DNA from 2 places in the Providencia sp. UF-183 genome. Region 2 is predicted to be linked to the other one. Evidence: predicted binding sites of a transcription regulator. Region 2 holds the regulator's gene; the other holds the start of a gene.
The links. Region 2 encodes ArgR, which controls arginine synthesis, uptake and breakdown. Its sites were predicted from a motif close to ANTGAATAAAAATACANT; they were not measured.

Region 1: argC (N-acetyl-gamma-glutamyl-phosphate reductase) is a predicted target of ArgR. The motif match lies at 5,110-5,127, and genes of this name have one in related genera.

The regions. Positions count from the first base shown of each region.
Region 1 is NZ_JBSICD010000014.1:105,638-115,380, forward strand. It holds gene gadC (glutamate/gamma-aminobutyrate antiporter) at 1-108, opposite strand, end outside; gene gad (glutamate decarboxylase) at 210-1,610, opposite strand; gene AC4IFT_RS14130 (hypothetical protein) at 2,279-2,560, shown strand; gene metF (methylenetetrahydrofolate reductase) at 2,792-3,676, opposite strand; gene argE (acetylornithine deacetylase) at 3,909-5,063, opposite strand; gene argC (N-acetyl-gamma-glutamyl-phosphate reductase) at 5,166-6,170, shown strand; gene argB (acetylglutamate kinase) at 6,183-6,959, shown strand; gene AC4IFT_RS14155 (argininosuccinate synthase) at 7,004-8,224, shown strand; gene argH (argininosuccinate lyase) at 8,304-9,680, shown strand.
Region 2 is NZ_JBSICD010000015.1:80,127-89,869, forward strand. It holds gene AC4IFT_RS14600 (LysR family transcriptional regulator) at 1-261, shown strand, start outside; gene mdh (malate dehydrogenase) at 349-1,287, opposite strand; gene argR (transcriptional regulator ArgR) at 1,783-2,253, shown strand; gene AC4IFT_RS14615 (DUF6122 family protein) at 2,341-2,763, shown strand; gene mpl (UDP-N-acetylmuramate:L-alanyl-gamma-D-glutamyl-meso-diaminopimelate ligase) at 2,805-4,187, opposite strand; gene fbp (class 1 fructose-bisphosphatase) at 4,353-5,360, shown strand; gene ppa (inorganic diphosphatase) at 5,572-6,102, shown strand; gene AC4IFT_RS14635 (gamma-glutamylcyclotransferase family protein) at 6,231-6,578, opposite strand; gene tamB (autotransporter assembly complex protein TamB) at 6,582-9,743, opposite strand, start outside.

The DNA of each region.
Region 1 (9,743 bases), on a different contig from region 2:
TGCGAATGTCGGGTATTCGTAGACTGCCATTACCATAGAAGCAGTAATTGCAAAGAAGCCTAACAATGTCAGCTGTTTTGCGGCTGGAGCTGTCGTTGTTGTTGCCATACGAGTTCTCCTTAAATCCAGATATAATCTGCCTGTTTAGCGCAGATCCGAATAGAAGCCAAAGAACCTGAAGTTCTTTGGCTTAATAGACAAAAAATACATTAACTGTGGTTGAAGCCGCCGCCTTCTTCTTCAGTGAGTGGTTTATTGACAGGGTGTTTATCAAAATAATCGAGGGTTCGTTTAAAGTCATCGATAAGCAGTGCGGCTAAGTCTAGGCTCACACCATGACGTACTAAAATACGTTGAACGACTAAGTCTTCACGATTTGCAGGCATTGAATAGGCGGGAACTTGCCAACCACGGCTACGTAGTTTATCGGCAATGTCGTATAAGGAATAGTTGCTGGTGGCTGCACCTTTTTTGAGCTTCCAAGCAAGTGCAGGGATCCCTTGTTGGCTGTCACCATCAAAAATCATTTCAAATGGCCCTAATTTCTCTATTTCACGTGCGAGGAATTGTGCGGTTGCATAACAGGCATTATGAATTTTTGCGTAACCTTCGCGACCCAGCCTGAGGAAATTATAGTATTGCGCAATAATTTGCCCGCCAGGGCGAGAGAAGTTAAGTGCGAAGGTTGGCATGTTGCCACCTAAGTAGTTCACGTTAAAAATCAATTCTTCAGGTAAGTCTTTTGCTTCACGCCAGATTACCCAGCCAGCACCAAGTGGTGCTAAGCCAAATTTATGGCCTGAAGAGTTAATGGATTTTACGCGAGGTAAACGAAAATCCCATTCTAAATCTGGCGCACAAAATGGCGCTAAGAAACCACCACTTGCACCGTCAACGTGAATAGGAATATCAAGCCCCGTTTCTTTTTGCAGTTTATCGAGTGCATCATGAACGGCTTTTACTGGCTCATATTGGCAGGTAAATGTGACTCCTAAAGTTGGCACAACCCCAATGGTATTTTCATCAACCCGTTTTAAGACCTCTTCAGGGCTCATAATGAGACGCTCGCCTTCCAATGGTATCTCTCGGAGCTCCACATCGAAGTAGCGAGCAAATTTATGCCAACATACTTGAACGGGTCCGCAAATCATATTTGGTTTATCGGTTGGTTTACCTTGCGCAGCACGCTTCTTACGCCATTGCCATTTTAGTGCCAAGCCACCCAACATTGCGGCCTCTGAAGAACCAATCGTTGAGCACCCAAGGGTATTTTCTACATCAGGTGAATGCCAAAGGTCGGCCAACATGCGTACACAACGGTTTTCTATTTCGGCTGTTTGAGGGTATTCGTCTTTATCTATCATGTTTTTATCAATAGATAAGTCCATAAGATCTCGAATCTCATCATCCACCCATGTTTGACAAAACGTGGCGAGGTTTTGACGCGAATTACCGTCTAACATTAATTCATCACGCACTGCGCTAAATACATTACGCGGGTCTTGTTCTTTTAATGGGAATTTATTCTTCGGTAAAGATTTGGATAATTCGAGTGATGCATAAATATCATCTATCCCACTATGTTTTGAATTTGAAACGTTATTACTCATATCTAAAACCCCTCAATAACTATGTGGTGATTATTTCATGTTGGTTTTTGAGCTCAATATTAAATATACGCCAATTTTCGGTTATACCCAAAGATATAAATTTAAAAAATAAAATAAATTTGAATCCTCACTTGAGGGGTAATTAGGTATCGATATGTTTAATATAAGTTTTTAACTAATGTGAAAATTATTAAATATCATTTTCTTTACTTCGTTAATAGGCACTTTGTGAAATTTAATGCTGTCATGTTTAATGAATTAAGCTTTGTTATCCATTTTTTTACCTATTTTGTGATTTTTGTTTTATTTGTGTTGGTGCTGTGGCTCTGAGAGATTATCCGCTATAGTTTATGTATATATAAAATTTCATTCATGTTAAATGTTGTAATGATATTTAAATGATGGTTTTCATGATATTAAAAGTTATTTAAATTTATTTAAAATGATAACTATCAAATATGAGGTATCTAAATGAAATGTCATTTTTTGATTATTATTGGAATATTTCATTATTATTATTTTTATTCAATGTGATGGGATTTAACGCTTATCGTTGTATGGTTTATTCTCTATTTTGAAAAATGTAGGCTGTGTATAATCTGATAATGATTGTTTATAACACAATGTTCTTATAACTATCAAAAATAGATTGTTTATTAAGGGGGGGGATGTTAACAAGTGATGCCCACTATCATGCTTTTGCTTGTACTTCATTGGCAATCACTGATCAACACAAACATGTTTATCATGGAAGGACATTAGAGTTTTCATCAGATGAGCCTGAATCAATTTTGGCTTGTTACCCCAAATCACATGTCTTTCAGAGAAAAGCACCGGATGGGGTGTGGGCTTTGTCACAATATGCAATGGCAGAGTTAAAAAAACAATCCCTAAAAATGTATCAGTGGATCCGTTATTGGGAGAGGATGACATCTTCAAACTGTATTTAACGGAGCTCTCTGTCTGGACGGTACTGACCGATCTTCAAAGGGGAATATTGTTATTTCGGGGTTATAACAACCTTAACTATCAAAAGTTCACGTTAGAGCAGTTTGTCAATGAAAAAGAGCCTGTATTCATTCAGGTAAATATCCCAGACTCAGTTCTGGTTTAACGCTTTCATTATTTAAAGGTAATTCGGTGATAAAACAGCAGTTATATGTTTTATCACCGTGAATTGATTAAGGCCTAACCCCTAAAGTATGGCAGATGGCATAGGTGAGCTCAGAACGGTTCAGTGTGTAAAAATGAAAATCTTTCACACCTTCGCGGCTGAGGATCTTCACCATGTCCATGGCGATGGATGCCCCAACAAGGTTACGGCTTTCTGGGTCATCATCTAACCCTTCATACATTTTACTCATCCAAGCTGGAATGCGTACATTAGTCAGTTTGGCAAAACGCTCTAGTTGACGGAAGTTGGAAACGGGTAAAATACCCGGCACAATTTCCACATCGATACCTGTGGCCACACAGCGGTCACGAAAGCGCAAATAGCTTTCGACATCAAAGAAAAATTGGGTAATCGCACGGTTAGCGCCTGCTTCAATTTTCTTTCTCAGGTTGATTAAGTCAGCTTGCGCGCTTTTGGCTTCAGGGTGAACCTCAGGGTAAGCCGCCACAGAAATATCAAAATCGGCTTCACTTTTTAATAATTCAACCAAATCTGTCGCATACATATCGGGCTTATGGCTGCTATCAGGGAAATCACCCCGTAAGGCAACAATATGGCGAATACCATTATTCCAATAATCACGAGCGATAGATTTTAATTCATCTTTGCTGGCATCAATGCAGGTTAAGTGTGGCGCAGCCACTAATCCCGTTTTGTCTTTGATATCTTTAATGATGCTATGGGTTCTGTCCCGTTCGCCTGAGTTAGCACCATAGGTGACAGAGACAAATTTCGGTTTCAGGTTTTTGAGCCGATCGATGGATTTCCAAAGCGTCTGCTCCATCTCTTCACTGCGAGGTGGGAAAAATTCAAATGAAACATTAATTTGTCCATCTAATTCAGCTAAATTTTGATTTAGCGCTTCGCGCTGATTTGCGTGAAAAAAACTCATACCCTGTAACCTCGCAATTTTGCAGACTAACTATTATCTTTGTTAATTATTATATCCATGTATGCATCTATACGTTTAGACGTCTAAATAGAAATTACCAGATCGGTATCAATAGTCAATACTTAAATTAAATTATCGCGCTGATGTTTTTTCAGTCAGAACAAGAAAAAAATTCATGATAAAAAAACGCGACCCTTTTCAGCGTCGCGTTGATGTGAGTAGCTAGTTTGATTTATTCCGTGAAGCAGAAATGCTCAATCATTTGGCTAATTAACTGGCGGGTAGGCTCAATAAAGCGCATATCGATAAACTCATCGGGTTGATGGGCTTGTTCAATAGAGCCGGGGCCCAGAACTAAAGTTGGGCAAAGTTCTTGAATAAACGGCGCTTCGGTGCAGTAATTCACCGTATCGGCTTTTTGACCCAGCAACTGTTCTATCACCGCCACCATTTTGTGATCTGTCGGGCATTCATAACCTGGTATCGGTGGATGCATTGACTCAATGGCTAAGCGACCCGGCCATTTTGCCCGAACAGGTTCGAGGGCATCATTCAGTAGCTCATCCAAATCTTGCAATGTCAGCCCTGGTAATGGGCGAATATCCATATGTAATTCACAGCAACCACAAATACGGTTTGCCGCATCACCGCCATGAATATGACCAAAGTTCATGGTGGGATAAGGGATCACGAAAGCCGGGTTATTAAAACGCTCTTTCAATGTGTTACGCAGCGTCATTAAATGAGAAATCGACTCATGCATCAGCTCAATGGCATTGACACCACGCTCCGGGTCACTTGAATGTCCCGATTGCCCCGTAATGCGGATAGCGTTAGATAAATGGCCTTTATGTGCGCGTATTGGTTGTAATGAGGTCGGCTCACCGATAATGGCAAAGTCAGGGCGCAATGCAGTGTTCGCCGCAAAATAACGGGCTCCCGCCATCGAAGTTTCTTCATCTGCAGTCGCAAGGATATGCAGTGGGCGCTTGAGCTTCGCAAGATCCATATCACGCAGCGCATCGACAATAAAAGCAAAGAAACCTTTCATGTCTGCGGTACCGAGGCCATAAAGTTTGCCATCGTGTTCTGTCAGCTCGAAAGGGTTTTTGCTCCAGCGGCCATCATCAAAAGGCACAGTGTCGGTATGGCCACATAACATCAGGCCACCATTACCCTCGCCAATGGAAGCTAGCAGGTTATATTTATCACGTGTTTCCGGTACGGGTTGAATATTGACCGAAAACCCCAGCGTCTCTAACCACCCACCAAGGAGTTCCACAAGGGCTTTATTGCTCTGATCCAAATGAGAATCAGTCGCACTAATCGATGGAGTGGCAATTAATTGACGATAAATCTCAATAAATGCAGGTAATTTAATATTCACTGTTGACAGCCTTAATCCATAATAGTATCAATATTCATGCACTTTATTTGAATAAAAATACACATTAAACTGTTTGGGTCACGAGTACAAGGTAGAAAGCATATGTTGAACACACTCATTATCGGGGCCAGTGGCTATACTGGAGCAGAATTAGCCGCTTATTTGCAACGTCACCCTGAAATTAACCTTCAAGGGTTGATGGTATCGAAGCAAAGTGCCGATGCAAATAAACGTTTTTCTGATTTATATCCCCAGTATAAAGGCATTATTGACCTTCCTGTCCTGCCACTCACTGATGTGGCAGAGGTAGCAAAAGGCATTGATGTTGTTTTCCTCGCCACGGCACATGAAGTGAGCCACGACATCGCCCCGCAATTTCTTGAGGCGGGTTGTGTGGTGTTCGATTTATCGGGTGCTTACCGCGTTCAAGATCCTGCGTTCTACACCCAATACTATGGCTTTGAACATACAAATACCGAATGGTTAATGCAAGCAGTTTACGGTTTAGCGGAATGGCAAGCGGATAAAATTCGCCAAGCCCAGTTAATCGCGGTACCGGGCTGTTATCCAACCGTTTCGCAACTTGCGTTAAAACCGTTAATTGAAGCTAAGTTACTGGATAACAGCATGTGGCCTGTTATCAATGCAACCAGTGGTGTGTCAGGGGCAGGGCGCAAGGCTTCAATGACAAACAGTTTCTGTGAAGTGAGCTTACAGCCGTATGGTATTTTCACTCACCGCCATCAGCCTGAAATCTCAACGCATTTGGGGCAAGAGGTGATTTTTACGCCGCATCTGGGCAACTTCTCAAGAGGGATCCTCGCCACTATCACCTGTAAGGTAAAAGCGGGCGTCACAGCAGAGAAAATTGGCGAAACGTTTAAAGAAGCCTATCAAAACAAACCCTTGGTGCGTTTATATGATAAAGGTGTTCCTGCATTGAAATCTGTCGTCGGCACGCCATTTTGTGATATCGGTTATGTATTGAAAGGGGAACACCTGATTTTAGTCGGTACAGAAGATAACCTACTAAAAGGTGCCGCGGCACAAGCTGTACAGTGCATGAATATTCGTTTTGGTTTCAATGAAACCCAGTCATTACTTTAATAAGGACAAGCCATGCAACCCTTAGTGATTAAATTGGGCGGTGTGTTACTGGATAGTACTGAAGCGTTAGAAAAACTGTTTACCGCTATTCAAACTTATCGCCAAGCACATCAACGCGAGCTGGTGATTGTCCATGGTGGTGGTTGTTTAGTGGATGAATTAATGCAGAAGTTGCAACTTCCCGTTGTGAAGAAGCAGGGGCTGCGGGTTACACCGGCGGATCAAATCGACATTATTACGGGGGCTTTAGCTGGGACGGCAAATAAAACCTTACTGGCATGGAGCATCAAACACCAATTACCCGCAGTGGGGTTATCACTTGGTGATGGGCAAAGTGCGGTTGTTACACAGTTGAATGACGAGCTCGGTCATGTTGGGAATGCAAAACCGGGTGATGCCAAGCTATTGAAATTGCTTCTCGGCGCGGGATATTTGCCCATCATCAGTTCTATTGGTGTCACCGCACAAGGTGAGCTAATGAATGTGAACGCAGACCAAGCCGCAACCGCTGTAGCCCAAGCACTCAATGCCGATCTGGTTTTATTGTCGGATGTGAGTGGCATCTTAGATGGCAAAGGCCAAAAAATTGATGAGATGACGACGCAAAAAGCGCAAAAACTCATCGACCAAGGAATTATTACAGATGGAATGATTGTGAAGGTGAATGCTGCGTTAGACGCTGCTAACGCACTGCAACGCTCCGTCGATATTGCAAGTTGGCGTCACGCTGAACAACTTCCTGAGCTGTTTAATGGAACAGCAATCGGAACTCGGATCTTGGCATCGTAATTGAGCCATACACATAATAAATTAATTGAGCGGATAGGTACGTTATGAAAAAGGGCATTAAAAAGATTGTATTAGCATACTCAGGTGGTCTGGATACATCGGCAATTATTCCATGGTTGAAAGAAAACTATGACGGTTGTGAAGTGGTTGCATTCGTTGCCGATGTGGGACAAGACAGAGAAGATTTAGTCGGTGTTGAGAAAAAAGCACTGCAATCTGGCGCATCAGAATGCTACGTCGTTGATTTACGTGAAGAGTTCATCAAGGAATACATCTATCCAGTATTAAAAACGGGCGCATTATATGAAGGTAGCTATTTATTAGGTACATCAATGGCTCGCCCAATTATTGCGAAAGCACAAGTTGAAATCGCATTAAAAGTCGGTGCTGACGCAGTTGCTCATGGCGCAACAGGTAAAGGAAATGACCAAGTACGCTTCGAAAGCACCTATACGGCGTTAGCACCACAACTGCAAGTGGTTGCACCATGGCGTGAGTGGGATTTACGTTCCCGTGAAGCGCTGCTCGATTACCTGAAAGAGCGTAATATTCCGACAACCGCCAGCCTTGAAAAAATTTATAGCCGTGATGAAAACGCATGGCATATTTCCACCGAAGGTGGCGTATTAGAAAGCACATGGAATGCAGCCAACCAAGATTGTTGGGTATGGACTGTCGATCCGCAAGATGCGCCAGATGAAGCAGAGCTAGTGACTGTCGGTGTAAAACACGGCGAAGTGGTCTCTGTTAACGGTAACACATTGTCTCCATTAGGTTGTTTGGAAGCACTGAACACATTAGGTGCGAAACACGGGGTCGGCCGTATCGATATCGTTGAAAACCGTTTAGTGGGCATGAAATCTCGTGGTTGCTATGAAACCCCGGGAGGTACCATCATGATGGCTGCGCTACGTGGGATTGAGCAATTAGTATTAGACCGTGATAGCTACAAATGGCGTGAGCAGTTAGGCTTAGAAATGTCATACGTTGTTTATGATGGCCGTTGGTTCGCTCCATTACGTCATTCATTACAAGCTGCGGCAGAATCCTTAGCACAAGATGTGACGGGCGAAGTGGTACTGAAACTGTATAAAGGCCAAGTGACAGCGATTCAGAAAAAAGCGGATAAGAGCTTGTATTCTGAAGAGTTCGCAACGTTTGGTGAAGATGAAGTTTACGACCACAGCCATGCTGGTGGCTTTATCCGTCTTTATTCCCTGTCTTCACGTATTCGTGCGTTGAAAGAACAAAACAAAGCAAAATAAAGTCAATCGTAGTAACCCGGCAGCTAATATTGCTGTCGGGCGTTAAACACTTATTTTATCAATCAGGTAGGGATTTGTTATGGCACTTTGGGGTGGACGTTTTAGTCAGCAGGCCGATCAGCGGTTTAAACAGTTTAATGATTCATTGCGTTTCGATTATCGCTTGGCGCAACAAGATATTATCGGTTCAGTCGCATGGTCAAAATCATTGGTCACGGTAGGTGTGTTGACAGATAGCGAACAACAATCTTTAGAACAGGCACTAAATGCACTGTTAAAAGAAGTGCAAGATAACCCTGAAATTATTTTGCAAAGCGATGCGGAAGATATTCACAGTTGGGTTGAAGGCAAACTGATTGATAAAGTTGGTGATTTGGGCAAAAAACTGCACACAGGCCGTAGCCGTAATGACCAAGTGGCAACAGACTTAAAATTGTGGTGTAAAGACCAAGTTGCATTATTGCTTGAAGCGGTCACTGAGCTACAAAAAGCGTTAGTGGTTACCGCTGAAAATAATCAAGATGCTGTCATGCCAGGTTATACCCATTTACAACGTGCTCAGCCAGTAACGTTTGCTCATTGGTGTTTGGCATACAGTGAAATGCTAGCGCGTGATGAAAGTCGTTTAAAAGATACGCTAAAACGTTTGGATGTTAGCCCGTTAGGTTGTGGGGCATTGGCGGGAACCGCGTATGATATCGACCGTGAACAACTCGCCTCTTGGCTTGGCTTTGCCTCTGCCACTCGCAACAGTCTAGATACAGTTTCCGATAGAGACCACGTACTTGAATTATTATCTGACGCCAGCATTGGCATGGTACATTTATCGCGCTTTGCGGAAGATTTAATTTTCTTCAATAGCGGTGAAGCTGGTTTCGTTGAGTTATCTGACAAAGTTACGTCAGGTTCTTCCTTAATGCCACAAAAGAAAAACCCCGATGCATTAGAACTGATCCGCGGCAAATGTGGGCGAGTTCAAGGTGCATTAACAGGTATGATGATGACCTTAAAAGGGTTACCGCTTGCTTACAACAAAGATATGCAAGAAGACAAAGAAGGCCTATTTGATGCGATGGATACATGGTTAGATTGCATGCATATGGCCGTGTTAGTTCTTGATGGTATTCAAATTCGTCGACCACGTTGCGAAGAAGCCGCAAAACAAGGCTATGCAAATGCAACCGAGCTGGCGGATTATTTAGTGGCCAAAGGCGTTCCATTCCGCGAAGCGCATCATATTGTGGGTGAAGCGGTTGTCGCGGCAATAGCGCAAGGTAAGGCTTTAGAGGAAATGGCATTAAGCGATCTGCAAAAATTCAGTGATACTATTCAGTTGGATGTGTATGAAATTCTCTCGTTGCAATCATGTTTAGATAAGCGATTAGCAAAAGGTGGAGTGTCTCAGAAGCAGGTGGCGAGTGCCATTGAGGAAGCAAAAATACGGTTAGGTTTCTAAGCGGTAATTTGTGGACGAAAAATGGGGGGTAGCATGACTACCCCAATTCCCATAACGCTGTTC
Region 2 (9,743 bases):
TTAGGCTTATTAGAAGCCGCGCGTTGCCATCAAGGTATCGTTTGTTTACCCACGTATATGTTAGGCAATTATATTGAAAATGGGGAACTGATCCCTGTTTTGCTGGATTACGACCCGAAATCAACCCCGTTTGCGCTGTACGCTTTATACCACCCTGCGCATACGCATTCACCGAAAATCAGAACGTTTATTGATTTTTTAGTGGAAAAAATACCATCAGACCCACATTGGGATCATTGGATGCGCCAGCACGCCTCATAGTCATGCTTCGTAATAATCGTGCAGAAACTAAAAAGGTTGAGTTTAATAAAAAACTCAACCTTTTCGATTAGGAAAAATTAATTGGCATTAGCCATTAATGAATTTTTCACCTAATTCGATATCCGCTTTCAGGACATCTAACATATCTTTCAGCGCTTTTTCTTCAAATGCACTTAATTTGCCGATTGGCAGGTGTTTTTCGATACCGTTTTTACCTAAAACAACTGGTTGTGCGAAGAAACGTGCATGTTGGCCTTCGCCTTCAGTGTAAACACACTCAACCACGTTGCTTTCACCTTGCAGACCACGAATTAAAGATAAACCTAAACGTGCTGCTGCTTGGCCCATAGACAGAGTCGCTGATCCGCCACCTGCTTTTGCTTCAACAACTTCAGTACCTGCGTTTTGGATACGTTTTGTCAGCGCTGCGATTTCGTCATCAGAGAAGCTTACGCCTTCAATTTGTGATAACAGAGGCAGAATTGTCACACCAGAGTGACCACCGATAACTGGCACTTCGACATCGTTGACGTTTTTGCCTTTTAATTCAGCAACAAAAGTATTAGAACGAATGATATCTAATGTGGTCACACCGAATAAACGGTTTTTGTCGTATACACCGGCTTTTTTCAGAACTTCAGCAGCGATTGCAACGGTGGTGTTCACTGGGTTAGTGATGATACCGATTAATGCTTTCGGGCAAGTTTCTGCAATTTGTTGAACCAGGTTACGAACGATGCCTGCGTTGATGTTAAACAGGTCTGAACGGTCCATGCCTGGTTTACGCGCAACACCCGCAGAGATAAGAACAATATCTGCACCTTTAAGAGCAGGTTTCGCATCTTCACCCGCAAAACCCGTCACTTTAACATCCGTTGGGATGTGACTTAAGTCAGCAGCAACACCTGGAGTAACCGGTGCGATGTCGTAGAGGGAGAGTTCTGAACCGGCTGGAAGCTGGTTTTTGAGAAGAAGGGCGAGAGCCTGACCGATACCACCTGCTGCACCTAGGACTGCAACTTTCATTCTGAAACTCCTTAATTTGTACTTTAAAAAGATATCACTTTATTTGTTTATACACTCAACACATTACGTATAAAAAACAATTTCTTAACAGATAGAGAGAGAGTTTAACGCTAGAGAATTTGTCGACTAATTGCCATCATTCTAAACAAATTCCTTATCTGTTAATGAGATAACGGGCACTTTTTTAACAAATAGTTTTTCTCACTATTGCTTTTCGCACAATAAGTGGTTTTTCCTGTTCATTATTCAAGCAAAAACCATTTTGTTAACAATAAAGTTACAACTTTTATAAGCTAAATTCATTGATCTATTATGCTAATGTTTAATACTAACTATTTAAGATAAATTAACCATTCACGCTGAAAACGGAATAACATAAAACCTTAAAGGTTCCGTTATCATTGATTATTAAATCATCATAACGCAATTTTGTTGCATAAAAATGCACTTTTACGGATAATACAACTTAGTTTAATGCCGATGAATGGGTTAATTATGCGCACTCCGTCTAAACAAGAAGACTTAGTTAAGGCTTTTAAAGCCCTACTCAAAGAAGAAAAATTTAGCTCTCAGGCTGAAATTGTCACGGCTTTGCAGGAAGAAGGCTACGAAAACATTAATCAATCTAAAATTTCCAGAATGCTCACCAAGTTTGGTGCCGTTCGCACTCGTAATGCGAAAATGGAAATGGTGTATTGCCTGCCAGCTGAGCCCGGTGTGCCGACAGCCACCAGCCCATTGAAAAACCTCGTTTTGGATATCGATTACAACCCATCGGTTGTGGTGATTCGAACCAGCCCAGGTGCAGCCCAATTAATTGCTCGCTTACTGGATTCATTAGGTAAAGCAGAAGGCATTTTAGGCAGTATTGCTGGGGATGATACAATATTCTCTACACCTGCGAATAACTTCACGACAAAAGAGCTATACGAAGCAATTTTAGCGTTGTTCGAACAAGAGCTCTAAGTTACATCAATCGCTTGATGTAACACTAAGGGGGAAAAGCATCGACTTTCCCTCTTTTTATTTAAGCCAAAGATTAGGGGCTCTACCGTGCTATTCGACATTTTTCGCAATATTGTGCATTACGGCTTTCATTTTTTGATGCCCATTTTGTTTGCATATCTGTTTTGGCGAAAAAACTGGAAGTTAGCTGCGTTGATTATGATTGCGACGATGGCGATCGATTTAGACCACTTACTAGCAACCCCTATTTTCGACCCTGAGCGTTGTGGTATTGGCTTCCACCCTCTTCATTCCGTCTGGGCTGCGATTGCCTATGTTATCTTACTGTTTATGCCATCGTGGAAACTCAAAGCAGTGGCGGTCGGGTGCTTGTTCCATCTTTTTACCGATTCCCTCGATTGCTATATGGGCAGCTTAAAAAAAGAAATGAATAACCCAGTGACATTAAGCTGGGTGATAGACCAATGCCCATTCAACACTTCAGACATAAAAAAACCCCAGCTATCTTAATGAACACTGGGGTCTACCTAGATCATTATCTGTAGGCTTAATTAGTCATCCACTTCAGTTTCTGCTTTGGCTTTTAAGCCTGCCAGCAATTTCCCATGGATACCTTCAAAACCACCGTTGCTCATCACGAGGATATGGTCACCGGGCTGCGCAGTCTCAATCACCATATTGGTTAGAGCCTCAATATCTGCACTCCAGCGAGCAGGTTGCACGCATTTCTCAGCGATGTCAGTCACCATCCACGGAATATTCGCCGGTTGGAATAAAAAGACTTCATCAGCACGGCCTAAAGCTGGGGCGATATCATTTTTATTCACGCCCAGTTTCATGGTATTGGAACGAGGCTCTAACACGGCAATAATGCGAGAAGTCCCTCCCACTTTACTGCGTAACGCTTCGAGTGTTGCCAAAATGGCGGTTGGATGATGCGCAAAATCATCATACACACTCACACCATTTTCCACACCACGTAGTTCAAGGCGGCGGCGTGCATTGATAAATTTATCCAATGCGATGCAAGCTTCTTTCGCAGGCACACCAACATGGTGAGCCGCAGCAATCGCCATCAAACCATTTTGGATATTGTGGTTGCCGACTTGCTGCCAAGAAACTTCACCCACTTTTTCTTGCTGATAATACACTTCAAAGTGGCTGCCATCGTGATTTAGCTTCACTGCTTGCCATTCGCCATGTTCACCGCCCACCAGCTCTTGCTCACTCCAACAACCCATGCCAATCACTTGTTTTAAATGATTGTCATTGTCTGGGGTGAAGATTTTGCCACTGGCAGGCACGATACGAACAAGGTGATGAAATTGTTTTTGGATTGCTTCAAGATTTTCGAAAATATCCGCATGGTCGAATTCAAGGTTGTTTAAGACCAACGTTTTCGGGCTGTAATGCACAAATTTCGAGCGTTTATCAAAGAAGGCACAATCATATTCATCGGCTTCAATGACAAAGAATGGGCTTTCGCCTAGCTTGGCGGACACATCAAAATTACCCGGTACACCACCAATCAAGAAGCCTGGTTTGTAGCCGCAATCTTCTAAAATCCACGCGAGCATTCCTGCGGTTGTGGTTTTACCGTGCGTTCCTGCCACAGCCAGTACCCAACGCTCAGGCAATACGTGGTCATGTAACCACTGAGGACCTGAAGTGTAAGGTAAACCTCGTTCTAATACAGCTTCAACACAGGGGTTACCGCGTGTCATGGCATTGCCAATCACGACCATATCTGGAATCGGTTCGAGCTGAGCCGGATCATAACCTTGAATAAGCTCAATACCTTGATTTTCAAGCAATGTGCTCATCGGTGGATAAACATTCGCATCCGAGCCCGTCACTTTATGGCCTAAAGATCGCGCCAATATCGCCAAGCTTCCCATAAAGGTACCGCATATACCTAAAATATGTATGTGCATTCTTTTTCATCCAATTAGCATGAGGTTTGTCACTATTCTACCCATCAATAGCAGGTTTATAAATGCATTAACCTATTAATCTTTTTTTTATTTAGTTAAACTCTCCCCCGCGCGGGGTATAATCGTCCCGCAAAACCTTTGTCAATTTTATTCAGGACCTTCGTCATGAAAACATTAGGCGAATTCATCGTCGAAAAGCAACAAGATTTTCCTCATGCAACAGGTGAGCTGACGTCATTACTGTCAGCGATTAAACTGGGCGCTAAAATTATCCATCGTGATATTAACAAAGCTGGACTCGTCGATATTCTTGGCACTAATGGTGTGTCGAATATTCAAGGTGAAGTCCAGATGAAGCTTGACCTGTATGCAAACGAAAAACTGAAAGCGGCCCTAAAAGCACGCGGAGAAGTCGCCGGTATCGCCTCTGAAGAAGAAGACGAAATTGTCATTTTCGAAGGAGACCGTGCAGAAAACGCAAAATATGTCGTATTAATGGACCCACTTGATGGTTCTTCGAATATTGATGTAAACGTTTCCGTCGGGACAATTTTCTCAATTTACCACCGTATTACGCCAATTGGCCAACCTGTGACTGAAGCAGACTTCCTGCAACCAGGTAACCGCCAAGTTGCTGCGGGTTACGTTGTTTACGGCTCATCAACCATGTTGGTTTATACCACAGGTGTTGGCGTACATGCGTTTACTTACGACCCATCTTTAGGCGTGTTCTGCTTATCTCATGAGAAAGTCATGTTCCCATCGGAAGGCAAAATGTATTCCATTAACGAAGGTAACTACATCAAGTTCCCTATGGGCGTTAAAAAGTACATTAAATACTGCCAAGAAGAAGATAAAGCAACAAACCGCCCTTATACCACACGCTATATTGGCTCTTTAGTGGCAGACTTCCACCGTAACTTGCTCAAAGGGGGTATCTACATCTACCCAAGCACGGCAAGTCACCCGAATGGAAAACTGCGTCTACTGTATGAGTGCAACCCAATTGCATTCTTAGCTGAACAAGCTGGCGGTAAAGCAAGCGATGGTGCGAACCGTATTTTAGACCTCATCCCAAGTGAATTACACCAGCGTGCCCCGTTCTTCGTCGGAACTGAGTCCATGGTGGAGAAAGCTGAATCATTCATGCGTGAATTCCCAGACGCTGAATAATCCAATTCACTGATGCTCAGGCGGGGTTTCCCGCCTTTTTTGTCCCTTTTTTTCGCCAACTAGTGAGTTTTGCCCCTTTTTGCGGCTATAATGTCCCCCACGCTATCTACCCGAAAAAGTGAGTGACTTGAAAGTCGATAACTAACACTATTTAATCAATGCGTTAATAGTCAGCGGGTAAATTCATTATTCACACAAAGGATGCATTTAAATGGGCCTGAACAATGTACCGGCAGGTAAAGATCTGCCAGAAGATATCTACGTTATCATCGAAATTCCAGCTAACGCAGATCCTATCAAATACGAAGTTGATAAAGAATCTGGCGCGCTGTTTGTAGACCGTTTCATGTCAACAGCGATGTTCTATCCGTGCAACTACGGTTATATCAACAACACACTGTCTTTAGATGGTGACCCAGTTGACGTGTTAGTCCCAACGCCATACCCATTACAACCAGGTTCAGTCATTCGTTGCCGCCCAGTTGGCGTCCTGAAAATGACCGACGAATCAGGTGAAGATGCAAAATTAGTGGCGGTTCCACACACTAAACTGAGCAAAGAATACGATCACATTAAAGATGTGAACGATATCCCTGAGTTACTGAAAGCTCAAATCACTCACTTCTTTGAACATTACAAAGATTTAGAAAAAGGTAAGTGGGTTAAAGTTGACGGTTGGGATAACGTAGAAGCTGCGAAAGCGGAAATCGTTGCCTCTTTCGAACGCGCTGCAAAAAAATAATTTCCTTTCAGGGAATATGATTGAAGGCTCTGGCTAACCCCAGAGCTTTTTTTATGCCTTTAAATGTAAAAACGCCGGCTATATTGCCGGCGTACTGCACATTGTCCACTCAACAAAATAGTGTGTGGTTATTTTTCTTCATCACGTTTGAGCCAGTCGCCGCTTTTAATTTGGCGCAGGCCATCAACCGAATGCTTATATAGATAAATCCAAGCATTGCCATATGGCGTTGGGATTAACTCTCTTACATAATCCTGAGAGTTTTTCTTAAGCTCATCTAGCTCGGTTAAAATCGATGGATTGATGCGATACACTTCGCACTCAATTGCGCCATCGCCTTTCACCACAGCGGGATAAAATCCAAGATCATACAGTTCATAGCCTTCTAGCTTATGCTCACCTAACAATTGAGCATAAGTCATCCAGTGATGATTTCCTTGCTTTTGTCTTAAGCTGCCATAAACAATTACACGCATAATCTAAAACTCAAATTGGTAAAGGAGATCCAAGGCCTGATTTACACCAGACACAGCTTCTAAATACAATTTTGGCATTAATCGATAACGTAGGGTTAACGTTGCCAAGGAGTCAAAGATACCAACACCATACTTCACTTGTAAATCATTAGTTATCTTACCGCTTACCACAACTTGGGAACCGTCTCCCACACCTTGCGTATCGAGCGCCAGATCAGAAACCCCAAATGTTTCACCGATTTTACCCACCAGTTGACCACTTTGAGCCACACCTAAGCCGATAATCATCGATGTCATTTGTGAGCCATTTGCATCACCACTTTCTAAGCCTTCCCCTCTTAACAGATAAGAAAGTGCTTCTTGTTGCGTCTTGGCTGGCTCAGAGAATATCTCGACTTTCGGTTTGTCTGCAAGCCCTGTGACCTTAACACCTGCGATGACATCATCCGCCGTGTTCTCTGGGTTACGAATCGCTTCTAAATTTAAGAACGGTTGGTCCGCCGGACCTGAGAACTGAATTTGCCCTTTACGGACAATCAAGTCCTGACCATAAGCACGGAAACGCCCTGCTGGAATGTCAATTTGACCATTCAAGCTCAGCCCTTGCTTATTCTGTAATACCTTCAGTAACCCTGTTAAGCGCGCTTTTAGGCCAAACGCATCTAACTGCACATCATTACCAATTTTAATATCCAAATTGGTTTGAATCGGAATCGAAGGCGCTTTTTCCTCAATCGGCTTCAAGTTACTGTCTAACATCACCACATCGGACGATGCGCTCACTGCTGACTCAGGTAACTCCTGAACCGTAATTCTCGCCCATGGGATAGTCACTGAACCACTTAGCGTCAAGAGCGATGGTGACGCATCAAACACGATATCGGGCTGCACATCAATTTTAATCATCGGTGGCATAGACACACGCAGGTTGTTCCCTCGTGCCATCACTTGCGCCCGCCATGCATTGATATTGCGCCAATCCGCATCACCATCAATGTTCAGGTAGCCTTCTGGTGTGTTGATCTGCCCCTTCATCACCGAGCTAGTACCATTGAAATTAACACCTAAATGACCACTTTTAATATCGAATGGGATCATCGCAGACTTAATTTCTAAACTGGAAAGCGATAAATTCCCATTTAGCAGCGGGTTATTGGCAGAACCCCCTAAGCGTAAATTGGCATTTAAACGCCCGTTAGCCACCTCTTTTTGGCCCAGTAACGGTTTGATTAAATCCAAGGTAATGGAATTGATTTCAACATTACCTGATAACAAACGGCGTTTTTCGATATCGGAAACTTGTAGGTTTCCGCGCATCTGCCCGTTATTGGCGAGGCCAAATAACCAATTAAGGTCGGCTTTGCCGTTTTTCAAGGCGGCGCTGAGTGTTAACGTATCAAATGCGATAGGTAAACGCGTTCCTTCAACAAACTGGGTCGCTTTGACATCATTACCACGTAAATCGACCTGCACTTGAGGCATGCTACCATCGGCTTTCCAGCTCGCATTCGCTTTACCACTAAATACACCGCTAACACGGGTATCTTTTGGCATAAACGGTTTTATCATCGCTAAGTCAAAGCGCTCTAACACAATATCTGCGCTGCCGCTTTTCCCTGCCTTAATTGGTTTTGGCACACATAAACGCGCGTTTGGATTCACCCAACAATGGCTGCCAATGGTCACTTCTTGCGTTTGATTGGCATAATTGAGTGACATGGCTTGATTTAAGCGCCATTCGCCCACTACCGTATCAAATAACGTATTTGATAACGTCCCTTTCCACACCTCAGTTTGGCGATCAAACCCGCCCGCTAACGCCAATTGGCCAGAAACAGGTTCGCCTTTCATGTTTAATTTCAGAGTATGCTGTTTTTCGCTACCTTTGGCATCTAACGTCAGGTTGCTAACGACTAAATCCCCTTGCCTTAACTGACGTAAAACAACGGATAAATCCCCTTTAATTTGCTCACCGGTCGCAACATTACCTTTGATAGCGACATTTTCGATAGCTAGGTCATTTTGCCATTTCACGCCTCGGGCAGTGAGGTCAACTAAGGCTTCTGGCGTCTGCAAATTACCGCGTAATTTCACATCCCCAGCAATCACCCCACCAAGCCCTGGCAATAAGCCATTGAGCGCAGGTGCACTAATTTTGGCATCAAGGTTCCATTTCTCAGCGAGAGAGCCCTTAACATCCACATTATTCTTGCCTAACGCTAAATTAAAATGCGGGATATCCCATTGGCCAGCGGCGTTACCTTTCGCCTGTCCACGCGCTTTGAGTAAGTTATTTTTAACATTACCATCGAGCATAATTTCAGGGATATCTAACTGCCAACTGCCACCGTATAAGCTACCGCGGGTGGCAATCTTACCGTCCACTTTTGCTGGCCATTCTGGGTACTGTTTTGCAGTATTGATCCCTGACAGTGTCAGAACCGCATTCCAGCTAATCGCCTTGCTCCAATCAGCCACACCAGTGATATCCGCATTTCCTTGCAACGCTGCAAGGCGTAAACGCGTTAAATTAATTTGCTCTTCATTACCTTTTGCATCCAGCATCAAGGTCGATGGCGGTAAGTCTTGCCCCGTGATAGCTGAACGCAACGATAAATCATAGGCCGATGGACGACCATTTAAGCGCAAGCGCGTACCATCTAATTGATACTGCGCATCGCCGACTAGTGGCCATGCTAGTTTATCGCTTTCAAGAGTGAGTAAAATCGGCAAATCGGCTTGGGATAAGTCCGTTTCAGCATCAAGCGTGGCATTAATTGGCCCTTGTAAATTGAGCGCTAACTTCAATTCATCAATCAAACCGCCTTTGAGGGATAAATCGACTTTCTGCCCATCTAAATCCTCTAAACGACTTTCCCCAATCACCGACAATGAAACGGGCCATTTATCTTGCAGTGTTGCGGTCCCAGATAACGATACATTACCTTGCGGTGCATCCACTTTAAGCTGTTTAACCAACACTTGTTGCCCTTGATTGGACAAACTAAGGTGCAATTGGTTGATTTTAACGTCAGTACCGCCCGTTAATTGGAAATTCGAGGCATTGATCCCTTCCACATTTAAATCAACAGGGAGAATGACTTCTGGCAACTCGGCTAATAATGGTTTCGAAAATAATGCCTTAAGCTCATCACCAAGGGATTT